One region of the Streptosporangium amethystogenes subsp. fukuiense genome, then DNA from elsewhere that is predicted to be linked to it. Evidence: riboswitches for the same ligand, from Rfam matches in the RefSeq annotation. Region 1 holds a riboswitch; each other region holds the start of a gene.
What was found. Region 1 has a riboswitch for cyclic di-AMP ahead of ACFQVD_RS40300 (C40 family peptidase). Riboswitches for the same ligand answer to the same signal wherever they lie in the genome.

Region 2: another riboswitch for cyclic di-AMP. It lies ahead of ACFQVD_RS33160 (NlpC/P60 family protein); the one in region 1 lies ahead of ACFQVD_RS40300 (C40 family peptidase).
Region 3: another riboswitch for cyclic di-AMP. It lies ahead of ACFQVD_RS42435 (hypothetical protein); the one in region 1 lies ahead of ACFQVD_RS40300 (C40 family peptidase).
Region 4: another riboswitch for cyclic di-AMP. It lies ahead of ACFQVD_RS05210 (CHAP domain-containing protein); the one in region 1 lies ahead of ACFQVD_RS40300 (C40 family peptidase).

The regions. Positions count from the first base shown of each region.
Region 1 is NZ_JBHTEE010000001.1:9,086,912-9,090,095, forward strand. It holds gene serA (phosphoglycerate dehydrogenase) at 1-166, shown strand, start outside; gene ACFQVD_RS40300 (C40 family peptidase) at 636-1,205, opposite strand; cyclic di-AMP (ydaO/yuaA leader) riboswitch at 1,220-1,450, opposite strand; gene ACFQVD_RS40305 (3-isopropylmalate dehydrogenase) at 1,592-2,638, shown strand; gene ACFQVD_RS40310 (branched-chain amino acid aminotransferase) at 2,811-3,184, shown strand, end outside.
Region 2 is NZ_JBHTEE010000001.1:7,469,172-7,472,355, forward strand. It holds gene ACFQVD_RS33155 (LuxR C-terminal-related transcriptional regulator) at 349-549, shown strand; gene ACFQVD_RS33160 (NlpC/P60 family protein) at 742-1,704, opposite strand; cyclic di-AMP (ydaO/yuaA leader) riboswitch at 1,797-1,944, opposite strand; gene ACFQVD_RS33165 (amino-acid N-acetyltransferase) at 2,281-2,934, shown strand; gene ACFQVD_RS33170 (RDD family protein) at 3,163-3,184, shown strand, end outside.
Region 3 is NZ_JBHTEE010000001.1:9,573,290-9,576,473, forward strand. It holds gene ACFQVD_RS42430 (DUF4253 domain-containing protein) at 140-886, shown strand; cyclic di-AMP (ydaO/yuaA leader) riboswitch at 1,230-1,380, shown strand; gene ACFQVD_RS42435 (hypothetical protein) at 1,612-2,580, shown strand; gene ACFQVD_RS42440 (hypothetical protein) at 2,708-3,079, opposite strand; gene ACFQVD_RS42445 (roadblock/LC7 domain-containing protein) at 3,092-3,184, opposite strand, start outside.
Region 4 is NZ_JBHTEE010000001.1:1,200,059-1,203,242, forward strand. It holds gene ACFQVD_RS05205 (ABC transporter substrate-binding protein) at 1-671, opposite strand, end outside; gene ACFQVD_RS05210 (CHAP domain-containing protein) at 1,135-1,848, opposite strand; cyclic di-AMP (ydaO/yuaA leader) riboswitch at 1,866-2,004, opposite strand; gene ACFQVD_RS05215 (hypothetical protein) at 2,675-3,184, shown strand, end outside.

The DNA of each region.
Region 1 (3,184 bases):
CGACCACTCGATCAACATCGCCTCGATGCAGGTGGCCCGGGACGTCAAGGGCGGCAAGGCCCTCATCGCGCTCACCGTCGACACCGCCATCCCGGCCGACGTGATCGACCAGATCGGCGCGGAGATCGGCGCCGACAGCGGCCGCTCGGTCGACCTGGCCGACTAGCGGCAGGCAAAGGATTCACCGAGGTGGCCGTCGCCCCGCACCGCGGGGCGACGGCCACCTTTCGTCTCGATATGTGAGAAGTGTGTACGCCGGGCGAGACGGCGTTCCGGCCGCCAGGTAGCCTGAGATGAAATGCGCCAGGTCCCAACCTGCCGCGACGGGGTCTGACAGGGGTGGGCCGGCGACTCTCCGGTGCCACGCCCAGATCACCGGTCCGTGATCCGGACCCGTGACATCAGGCCTGGTCGGAGCCCTGATCGGAGTCTCGACCATCGCCCTGCTCGCATCCGACCGAGACGAGATTCGCCATGTACGACATGTATCCCTGGAACCACGCCGAAGAGGTCAAGGACGAGGCCGCCGAGGCGCTCCAGACCGCCCTGGACCGCCGGGACAACGGTGGTTCTCCCATCCGCTGAACCGGTTCCCGGCGCCGACGGGGTTCCCTCGGCCGATCAGCCGGCGTGTCTCATCCGTCGGTCGCTAGTTTGATCTGCTCGGTCAACCTGACCCCCTGCGGATCGGGGCGCACCGCGCCGACGAAGGAGGACCGGCGCCAGGCGCTGAGCTTCTCCTCCTTGACCACGTCGCCGCTCCGCGGGGCGTGGACCATGTAGCCGGGCCTGGTGATCATGCCGACATGGCCGAGACCGCTGAAGAAGGCCAGGTCACCGGCCTTGAGGTCCTTCCAGGCGATCTTCTTGGAGAAGGCGGCGTACTGGTCGTTGGTGACACGGGGCAGCTTGATCCCGGCGGCGCCGTAGGCGCGGAGCATCAGGCCCGAGCAGTCGAAGCCGCCGTTGCCGGTGCCACCCCAGACGTAGGGCGTGCCGCGCTTGGACATGGCCCACTTGACGGCCGTCTGCCAGGCGGGCTTGGGGGCCGCGCTCTTCAGTGCCGCCTTCAACCTGACGGTGCCGAGCGTGGGAGCCTCGGGGGAGGGGAGAGGGGAGGCGGCCAGTGCCGCCGTCGGCGCCATGGCCGAGGCCGCGAACACCGCGGCGCCTGAGACGAGGAGGGACAGGACGCGAGAGTACATCTTGCCGGACAGGATGATTCCTTCCATAAGGCCGGCCGGGTGAGCTGTCGGGCTCGGGCGTGGAGGCCGCCCTACGGCGCGAAAGCGCACCGATTCGCCCCAAGGAATCCCGTGATGGCAGCCGGGAACGCGCTCCGGGGCGGAGCGAGGTTCCCGGGGGCCCGGTGGATCCCGAAAAAAGTGGTTCCCCGGCTCCGTACGGGCCGGTAGGGGGATGGTCCGTACGGATTAGGCATCAATGTGAATGGGGAGGACGATAACGAAACCTCACGAAACGGTCAATAGGGAGCAAAAAAGGACAAAGTGATCACACGGGCGGACGTGCGGACACGTCCGAAGGGTGAGATCGGTGTTCGATCACCGAGACGGACAGGTAAGGTGCCTGCATGGATTCGCGTAACATTCGCCTGGCGGTCATCCCCGGGGACGGGATCGGAGTCGAGGTCGTCACCGAGGGCCTGAAGGTCCTCGAAGCGGTCGGCACCAAGGTGGAGACCACCACGTACGACCTCGGGGCCAAGCGCTACCACGAGACCGGTGAGACCCTGCCCGACCCGCTGCTCGACGAGCTACGCGGATACGACGCGATCCTGCTCGGCGCGGTCGGCGACCCCAGCGTGCCCCCGGGCATCCTGGAGCGCGACCTGCTGCTCAAGCTCCGCTTCCAGCTCGACCACTATGTGAACCTCCGCCCGGTCAAGCTCTTCCCCGGCGTCGAGACGCCGCTGGGCAAGGCCCGCCCCGAGGACATCGACATGATCGTCGTCCGGGAGGGCACCGAGGGCCCATACGCCGGTGCCGGAGGGGTCATGCGCCGCGGCACGCCGCACGAGATCGCCACCCAGGAGTCGCTGAACACCGCCTACGGTGTCGAGCGCGTGGTGCGCTACGCCTTCGAGAAGGCGGTGGCCCGCCCCCGCAAGAAGCTGACGCTGGTCCACAAGACCAACGTGCTCACCTACGCCGGTGACCTCTGGGCCCGCACGTTCGACCGGATCAGCGTGGAGTACCCCGAGGTCCAGACCGACTACTGCCACGTCGACGCGGCCTCGATGTTCTTCGTCAGCCAGCCGGAGCGCTTCGACGTGATCGTCACCGACAACCTCTTCGGTGACATCCTCACCGACATCGGCGCGGCGATCGCCGGCGGCATCGGCCTGGCGGCCAGCGGCAACGTCAACCCCGACCGCACCGCGCCGAGCATGTTCGAACCGGTGCACGGCAGCGCCCCGGACATCGCGGGCCAGGGCAAGGCCGACCCGACCGCCACGATCCTGTCGGTCGCCATGCTCCTGGACCACCTGGGCCTGGCCGACGAGGCGGCCCGGGTCGAGCAGGCCGTCGCCGACGACCTGCTCGAGCGGCTGGCCGGCTGGGCTGGCCGGACCACCCAGGAGATCGGTGACGACATCACCGCGCGAGTAGCCGGCTGAGGAAGCCGCCCCCTCGACCCCGACGCGCCTGGCGGCTCCTCCGAGCCGCCGGGCGCGTTTTTGTTTCCCACGCACTGCCGGTTTTCGGCATGGATGCAGTAGTTTCCCGTTACCCGGTCCAACGCACAATGGACCCAAGGGTAAGCCAGACACCAAGGTAAGGATCCGCGTCATGACCACCGCTCAGAAGCTCAGCTTCGACGTGCAGCTCTCCGACCACGCGCGCACCGCGGCCGAGCGCGAGCAGGTAATGGCGGCTCCGGGGTTCGGCCAGGTCTTCACCGACCACATGATCTCGATCGACTACACCGAGGGCGAGGGCTGGCACGACGCCCGGCTCATGCCGTACGGCCCGCTCAGCCTCGATCCCGCGACCGCGGTCTTCCACTACGCGCAGGAGCTCTTCGAGGGCATGAAGGCGTACCGCCAGCAGAACGGTGCGATCGTGACGTTCCGCCCCGAGGCCAACGCCGCCCGCTTCAACACCTCCGCACTGCGGATGGCCATGCCCGAGCTGCCCGAGGAGACGTTCGTCGAGTCGCTGGA
Region 2 (3,184 bases), 1.6 Mb from region 1:
TGCGGCCCCGCGGACGCGTGCCGCCACGACGGTTCCGGCAAAACCTTGTTCTGCCAGGACTTCTGTTGTCGCAGCCAGAGGGGCGTCTGCGGGCTCGTGCGGGGGCACAGTCGTGACTTAACCCCAAAGGCGCTGACATATCATGAGTACTTCACGTAGCACCTAGTATGTCAATAGTGGGCGCGCGCTATGAAGAGTAGAACTTGACGACCTTTGAACAAGGCGTTTACCGTTCCTGGCGGACGGTATTCATTTCCGGCGTCTCACGCCCGGTTTCCAGAGTGGGGGGAGTGACTCTTGATGGCATATCCAGAAGTGGATTCTCGCCATGGCGACAGCCCCCTGGGCATGAGTGATATCGGTCTCAGTGACAACGACCTCGTGCTGCTGGCTGAACTCGCCAAGGGTGTCACCGTCGACAGGGTGGGCCGCCGCCTCGATATCAGCGGCCGGACCGTCAGGCGCAGGCTCAGAGGCATCTGCGACCGCATCGGTGTCGCCACGGCGATCGAAGCCGTGGCCTGGGCGGCCCGCCGCCGCCTGATCTAGGCCCTTCCCCTGGGGCTTTCGCCCACTGCGGTCGGGTGACGCCTCGCCGCGTTGTCGTCGGCCGCCGCACCCGCGGGGCACGAGTCCTGGGGGCGCGACTCCGGGGAGCGCCGTCCGACCGGCCCTCGGCAGGGCAGGGTTCGCCGGGCAGGAGCGGGCGCGCTCCTGCCGAGGGCCGGTCGGCTCGGCCGCTCAGTCGGCGATCCGCACCCCGCCGGCGAAGGGCCGGTTGTCGATCGTGGCGATGTGGATGACGTCACCCGTCCGGGGCGCGTGGACCATCAGGCCCGCGCCGATGTAGATCCCGACGTGGTGCAGGTCGCTGTAGAAGAAGACCAGGTCGCCTGGGCGCAGATCGTTTCTGGAGATGTGGGTGCCCGCGGTCCACTGGTTGCCGGTGTAGTGCGGCAGGCTGATGCCGACCTTCTGGTAGGCCCACATGACCAGCCCGGAGCAGTCGAAGGAGTTGGGGCCCTCGGCGCCCCAGACGTACGGCTTGAGTTGCTGGGTGAGCGCCCAGCGGGCCGCCTCCGCCGCCTTGCCGCTGCCCACGATGGGCACGTCGACCTTCACCCGGGCACCCCTGTTGCTGACGGCCCTGGTGCGCACCTCGCTGAACAGGTCACTCTCGACCCGCGCGACCAGTCGCTCGATCTTGCTGCGCTTGCCCTCGATCTCCTCCAGGAGCGCCTTGACCTCCGAGGTCCTCGCCTTGGCGCTGGCCTGTGCCCGCTCGGCGGCCTCGATCGCCCGGCCGACCTGGGCGACCTCCTCGCTCTGCTGCTGCTGGAGGGCGTAGTTGGTGGTGGCCTGGTCGAGGAAGGTGTCGGGATCGGTCGCCTGGGTGAAGGCGAGTCCGGAGTTCAGGCCGCCGGACATGTAGTTGCTCTGTGCGAGGAGGGTGGCCTTGGTGCGCCGGGTCGCGAGCTCCGACTCGCTCGTCGCGAGGGTCTTCTTGGCACTTTCCGCGGCTCGCTGGGCCTGCTTGAGCCTGACCCGTTCGCCGTTGTACTGCTCGGCGAGCGTGCCGATCTCCTCGTGCAGCTTCTCGGCCTGCTTGGCCAGTTGCTGGAGGCTGGGCTCGGGATCCGCCGTGGCCGAGACCAGGGGGGTGCCGAGGGTCATGATGGCGAACGCCAGGCCGATGACCGCCATGCGGCGACTCCGCCTCCGCGGCGCGCGTTCTCGACAGCGGGCGTCGCCGCCCGCATGCTCTCCTGCGCGGTCGCGCATGCGCTTCACCAACGGGCTCCTCTCCTCGGCCGCCTACCGGGTTAGCTGACGGGTTCGGGCCGGAGGCAGCCCTACCGGGTGCGCCGGTGGCACTCGGATTCACCCCGAAGGACGTGGTGGGTCCCCGGTTCCCCTGGTCGGGAGATTCGGCGGGTCAGGCTTTTTACGTCTCTGACATCGAGCACGGAGATTAGTGCACTCGTGGTTCCTGCTCAACCAGAACTGCGAACTCAGTAGAGGTTTCGCAACTGAAATGTCACGGAAAGATCACATGGCAATATGATCAACATGGCCATTACGCTGCCTTTGCCTTCCTCGCGGCGGGCCCGGCGCGGGTCTTCCCTGGTCCGGGACCGTGCCAAAGATGAGCTGCGACACATCGGAGGCGTCGTGCGCCCAGCGTGGTAAACCAACTACCAAGGGTCATGTGATGCCTTCGGGGCCGGAGTTAAGGATGAGCCGTAATTGAAGGCCGGAGAGGACGTACGCTGATCGGTCATGGAGCAGCTTGCGGAGCATTCTCCCGTGCCGTTCGCGAACCCCGGGAAAGAAGGGGAGCGGCGAACCGGATCCGAGGGAGAGGAGCGGGAGTCACCCGCTCCCGGCGTCACCCCGGCGGTCACGGTCCGCCGCGCCCGCACCCCGGACGTCCGCGCCATCAGGCGGCTCGTCGACACCTACGGTGGAGCCGGCCCGCGCCTGCTGGAGAAGGCCACTGTCACCCTGTACGAGGACATCCAGGAGTTCTGGGTCGCGACCGACGCGGAGGGGATGATCCTCGGTTGCGGGGCGCTCCATGTCCTCTGGGAGGATCTTGCCGAAATACGGACCGTTGCCGTCGATCCGACCCGCCGGGGGATGGGAATCGGCCATCGGATCGTCTCGGCGCTCATCCGCACGGCCGCCGAGCTGGGGCTGCGCAGGGTCTTCTGCCTGACCTTCGAGGTCGACTTCTTCGCCCGGCACGGATTTCAGGAGATCCAGGGCACGCCCGTCGCCCCGGAGGTTTACGCCGAACTCCTCGCCTCCTACGACGAGGGCGTCGCGGAGTTCCTCGATCTGGAGCACGTCAAGCCCAATACCTTGGGAAACACTCGGATGCTGCTGCACCTGACACGCGAGCCCGACTCTGATGACTTTAGAGATGACTGACTGGAAAGGTGACTGTTGATTCCTATGTCGATACCTTGTGCAGCAGCAAGCATGTGCGTCTGACATTTGCCACATGCGCAGTCTAAGTGAGGTGACGCGGTGAGCACCGGACAGCCGCCGTATCCGCAGGATGATCCCGAGCGCAGTCGCACACCTTCGGGACAGCCGGATTACGGACAGCACAACCCGGGTCGAGCCCCTGGCGAACTCGACCCCGACGTGACGATCATGGGATATCGGTCGGAGGGGT
Region 3 (3,184 bases), 490 kb from region 1:
AGGCCAAAATTGGTCCGTGGTCAGGATCGGATCGGTAGGAATGAGCGATTGCGAGGGTGGGAGGCTTCCGCCAGTTCTGGGCCAGTTGTTCGCTGACGGGGCCGACGGGAGCAGCGGGGGAGAGGGCCGGAGGCTCTCGGTGGACCTGCCACCGGGTGACGTGGTGTGGCCCGACCCCGGTTACGCTCAGCTCTCCTTTCGTCGCCGTCCGGCGTTCTGGCTCAGTGAGGTGGCGGTCTCCGGCGAGTACTGGGCACGGCTGCGGGCGCAGCACGAGCACTCCGGCCTGTGGCCGGTGCTGCTGGAGGACTCGGTGCAGCCCTGGTCGGCCGGTCAGATCGCCCCGGACACCGCCGTCGAGATCGACAACTACCACGCGGCCGCCTTCATGGCCGAGGTCTGGTCCGACTGGATCGCCAAGGCGCACGTCGACCAGCTCGAAATCCTCGACCCCTTCGGAGTCGAATGTCCTGGTCCGGCCCCGGCGGGAAGGCTCGCCGCCGATCCCGGCGTGGTCGCCGACTGGTACGCCGGCCTGGTGGCCGAGCGCCGGACCCCGCTCGGGCTCGTCGCGGTCGAGCGCGGGGCCGACGCCCTCGCCGTGATGGGCTGGCAGGGCGCCCTGAACCACAACGAGTGGATGGTCCCGCTCGCGGCGGTGGTGCGGAGCTGGGAGGACAGGTTCGGGGTGCGGCTGGTCGGGATGGGGTTCAACACCCTCGACCTCAGCGTCGCCGCGCCCCCGACGACCTCGGAGCACGCCCTGCACGTCGCCGCGGAGCACTGGACGTTCTGCCCGGACAGCATCATCCAGGGCGCGGGGACCCTCGTCGACTACGCCGAGCAGATCAAGGGCAGGAACGCCTGGTCGTTCTGGTGGGACTGAGCTCGCCCCCGGAGGCGCGGCTTCCGGCGATGCGCGTCTTTGGCGGTGGTCCACTGTCTCTCCGGGCGTGAAAGGGCTTCGAGTGCGGACGACCCTCGGGCGACCGGGCTCCCCGCGGGGGCGGAAAGGTCTCGGATGCGGGGCTCCGGGGGCGAAACCCGGGATCGGCAAGACGTTCTCGCTGGTAGGGCGGCTGTTGGTGGGACGGGGTCTCCAGTGGGGCTTTCTTGAAGCTTGCAGGTAGATCTTCTGGGGTTTTCATGGCATTTGCTTTGCTTTGTCCGATTTCGGCGGGTAGTGTCCACGGATATCGGTTGGCGACCTGCCCTTCACAAGAGGGAGCGGCCGGCCGACGTCGAATCCCATCGGCCCCCAGGGGCCAGGGAACCGGGGAACCACTTTCCTGGGGTGAATCCGCTGCGAACGTGCGGCGGTAGGGCAACTCCACCGCCCGAACCCGTCAGCTAACCCGGTAGACGAGCTGGAGAGGAGATCCCCCTCATGGATCACCGCGTCACCACGTCGGTGCCCGCCCTGCCCGTGCCGACCACCTGAACCTCGTCCTTTCCTTCGCCGCGCCTGATCGCGGCGTCTGGACCGTGCTCCGCGTGACGACCCGCTGATCTCGCCACGCCACTTTTCCGAAGAGCGCGTCCCCGCCAGTGCACCTCTTGCCGTGTGTCGCAGCTGGTTGTCCCGTTCCCTCGCGAAAGAGCCCATTCTTCATGCGTCTTCCTTTCGGCCTGCCCGAGAACGGCCTGCCCAAGAGCCTCCCGTACAAGAACCGCCTCGCCACCGCCGCCCTCGTCGGTGCCGGCCTGCTCGTCTCCGGCGGCGTCGTCTCCGCGCTGCCCGCCTCCCCCGCGGCCGCCGCCCCCGCCTCCGTCGCCTCCCCCGGAGCGGACACCGAGCCGGTCGCCAACGGGGTCGTGCTCCTCCAGGGCTCGACCAGGGCCTCCTACTTCTGGGACGACTCCTCGGGCAGGGCCGGCGACACCGGTCTGCCGGCCAGTGGCAAGCCGATGCAGAAGGGCATGATCGCCAGCCCGAGCTGGCCCCTGTTCACCGAGGGCTACGTCGTCTACAAGGGCAAGAAGGCCAAGTTCTTCGTCGGTGACCGCGGTCCCGGCGTGCCCTCCAATTCGGGCGTCATGATCGACCTCGACGCCAAGACCTTCGCCGACCTGACCGGCGGCCGGTTCAACCCCGCCACGCTCGGCGTGGACGGCAACGGCGGCATGGGCCACATCGACGTCAAGTACGTGGTCACCAAGTGGGGGGACGGCGTGGGCAAGAAGAACCACCCCGTGGCGTTCTCCACCGGTGCCTGGCGTTACCGGGACGCGAACCCGGCGAAGCCCCCGCAGACGGCCCTGGTCAAGGCCGAGCGGTCCAAGAAGTCCGTGAAGACCCAGCAGGCGATCCAGACGTTCGCCAAGCCCAAGATCATGTCCGAGCCCCTCACCGCGCCCGAGGCGATCATCGCCGCCAAGCCGCTCGCCCTGTCCGGCGCCGCCGGGGCCGCCGAGCAGGAGGTCCGGGACCTGGGCGCCACCGCCCCGGTGGCGGCCGAGACCTCGACCGGTCCCTCCACGGCCGCCTCCCTGGCCCTGGCGGGAGTGCTCGCCGCGGGCGGCGGCACCTACCTGGTCGCCGGCCGTCTCCGCCGCAGGGCGGTCGCTGAGGAGAGTTGAGGTCCGGCGCGATCTCCGGCCCACCCCGCACCGACGCGATCGATGAGCTCACCGTCCCGGTGACGTCCGGGCGGTGAGCTCCTGTCGAGGCCCGTGCCCTTCCGCAAGGGCACGGGCCTCGGCAGGATCAGATCTCGAGTTTCTCCTCGATGCCGCGCAGGATGTGCCGCGCGAGCGCGAGGTTGGCCCGGTTCCGGTCGAGGGCCATGTAGATGAACAGGCCTTTGCCGCTCCGGCCGGAGAGCGGGCGGATCACGTGGTACTGCGTGCCGAGCGTGATGAGGATGTCCTCGATGCCGTCCTTGAGGCCGAGCGACTCCATGGTCCGCATCTTGGCCTTGACGACCTCGGTGTTGCCCGCGGCCGCCACCTGGAGGTCGAGATCCTTGGAGCCGCCGAGCGCGCCCAGCGCCATCCCGCTGTTGTAGTCGACGATGACCGCGCCGATGGCACCGTCGATCGCCATCATCTCCTTGAGAGAGATGTCCATGTTGCCCATTTCTGTCTCCGATCACTGGGTTATCGAGATACGCGAGGTGATGGCGGCCAACCTGGCCGCCGTCTTGCGGCCCTCCAGCCGGAGCAGCCCGAGATTGGTCCCCGG
Region 4 (3,184 bases), 7.9 Mb from region 1:
AGCGTGTTCGGGCCGTCGAGGAACTTGGGGTCGCTCTTGCCGGGGTTGGCGGCCTTGAACTTCTCGCCGATCGCCTTGAAGGCGTTCCAGTCCGGCCAGAGCTTGCCGACCTCGTCGCGCTCGGTGGGCAGGCCCGCCTTCTCGAACAGGTCCTTGCGGTAGCACATGGTCATGCCGCCGATGTCGGTGCCGAGAGCGAAGAGCTTGTTGTCGGCGTTGATGCCGTTGTCCCACTTGGCCGCGGGGAAGTCGGCCTTGCGGCTCTCCAGCCCGTACTCGGCCAGGTCGGTGAAGAACTGCGGGCGGGCCTTCATGAGGCCCATCGCGCCCTCGTCCAGGGCGATGATGTCGGCCGCGCCGCTGCCGGCCTGCAGGCGCTGGAGCAGTTGCGGGAGGTAGACGTCCTCGAACCGGTCGGTCAGGTTCTGGTACTTGACCTGGATGTTCGGGTGTGCCGCGTTCCAGGTCTCCACGGCCTTGTCGTAGCCGAAGTTCTCGCCGCCGCCGAAGGTGTGCACGGTGATGGTCACCGGCTCGGCCGCGGCGGAGGCACCGCCGTCGCCCGCGGCGGGCTTGGCGGGCTCGCTGGAACTGCACGAGGTGATGGCCAGGGCGGTGGCCGCCATGACCGCTACGGCGGCGAGCTTGCCGTGCCGCTTGTCGTTCAACATTTCCGGACCCCTCTCAGGTGGTCGCCCGAATCATTGGGAGGTGACACCGGGGGCCGGTCCCCGACAAACACGGCCTCGCGGTGCGGTAGTTCCTCAATGTGCTTTGGGAGCGCTCCCACGAAGAGTGGACGATGGGCAACCGGGACGTCAATATGCCGAAACTCAACCGTTACATCTGACTGGTTTGCGGGGGACTAAGAGCTTGAAAAGGTGATATACCTCGCATGAGGGCATTTGGGAGCGCTCCCATCCCACGGACATACAGTCGGGGCATTAGTGCCCGGGTCAGGCGGCAGGGCGCCGGGGGCGGAACGCCGTCAGGGGCGCCGCTCGGTCGAGCGGCGCCCCTGACGGCGTTCGAGCCGTCCGGTGGTCGCCGGACGGCGCGCACCGCCTGGATCGGGCGGGTCCAGGCGGTGCGGAGTGGCCGCGTCACCGGGGGACGGCGCGGGCGAGGGGTGGATCAGTCGGCGTAGACCGGGTAGCCGTAACCCACGACCTGCGAGGTGGGCCGGACGCGCTGCTCGACGTTGCCGTTGCCGGTGTTACCCTCGATCGTGGTGATCGTGCCGTCTCCGTTGTCCTTCTTCACGAAGCCGACGTGGTCGATGCCGTCGAGGTCCTTGCCACCGGCCCAGTCGAAGTAGACGACGGCGCCGGGGGTGGGGGTGGTGCCCCAGTGCTGGTTGTTCTTGAACCACTTGGCGTGGGTGACGGTGTAGGCGTCCCAGCCCATCGTGGGCCGGATGCCGGCCATCTCGCCGACCCAGGAGACGAACATCGCGCACCAGGGGGCGTTGGCGTAGCCCTGGATGCTGCCGCCGTCACGGGCGACGGTCTCCTTGGCGCGCGGGGAGGACATGTACCACGAGTGGAACTTGGTCCCGCCGCCCTGGGAGTTCTCGCGGACGCCGATCTGCTTGGCGGCGAGGTCCAGGACCTGTGCGGCGGAGACCTTGGGCAGCCTCTCGGCCGCGATCTCGAGCGGGGTGCTCGCGGGCCTGTTCTGCGAGACCTCGGAGACCTTCGCGTCGGCGGGCGGCGTGTTCAGGGCGGGACGGCTGTCGGCCAGGGCGGCGGAGCCCACGGAGCCGGTCGCCAGGACGACGCAGGCGCCCAGGAGGGCGCTCGCCACGCGGGGGGCGCTGAGGGTGGGGGTGAGGCGGTGCTTGGTCATACCGGGGTCGACTCCTTGCTTCGCTTCCATACCGCCTACCGGGTTAGCTGACGGGTTCGGGCTGGGAAGTGCCCTACGGCGCGAGAACGCGCTGATTCACCCCAGGAACGTGGTTCCCCGGTTCCGCAGACTTCGCGGATTCGGCGGCCGTGCTCACCGCGGGCGGAGGGGCTCCGCCCAGGTGGAACACGGTCGGGCAATGTGACGGCAATGCTTAGACCTATACAGACCCAGACATTTGCCACGAACAGGACGAACGTACGTCACTCGGACAGACGATTACAAGTAGGACACATTGCCCTGACTTGGTAGTACGTCCAGATCGAGGGGGTAGGACGGGGGGTCGCTTGGCCCGGGGAGGGGGTGGGGTGCGCCCGTCCTCCGGCCGGCCGCCGCGGCCGGGGTCGCGATCTCGCCGCGGGCGGAATCCCCTGTTCCCTCGGCGATCCGGGCGAGTGGTACCCGCTGATGGATCGCCTGACCTGGGATGATATGTCGTGATCCGAGAGGCTCGCCGGCGAGAGCGTTCGACTCCAATTACTTAGAACAAACATTCGATGGTAAAAAGTATGGAGCGAGTGCGTCCCTCTACCCCAAAAGCCCGAACGAGGCTCGGCGACCGCCGGTGGGAGGGCGAGCCCTCGGCTCCCAGCCGGATCGGGAGCCGGCCGTGTCCTCGACGGGCTTCCGATGACGAACTCCCGATCCGGTGATACGCCGGCGCCTTGATGTCCTGAGGTTCGGAAAGGCCGCGCGAGCACGCGTGGGCGGCTGTTCACCCGTGGTTCCCCGGCGCTTAAGGCCACCGGGTTAGCTTGGGTCAGTCGTGAACGGGTCATCACCCGGCGTGGAGGACGGTCGAGACCACGCGCGGGATCAGGGTTCGGCCATCGCCTGGGTGGAATCCCCGCTGCAGATGCTCTGCGCCGTGGAGGCCCACCACGCGGGGCTGCTCGGTGCCCGCAGCCACCTCGTGCCCAGGGCGAGCCTCCGCCCGCTGGCCGCCACCGGGCGCGAGCTCGGGCGTCTCACCCTGCCGCCGGGCCTGGAGCTCACCGCCGCGCGGCCGGACATGCCCAGGCCGCGCCGGGGCGTGACCTGGGTGGTGGGCGACGCATTCTCCGGCAAGGTCCAGTTCCGCTGGCTCACCGGGCGTCCCGGTCGCATCGTGATCGTCGACGACGGGCTGGCCACCATCAGGCTTCTGGAACTGCTCGTCGGCCACGTGGGTACGCCCCTGCTGAGGGCCCGGGGGAAAGCGGGACGGCTCAGAACCGCCCTCGGCGCGGCGGCCGGGCTCAGGTTGCGCGCCGCGGCCCGCTCGGGGCGGCTGTCG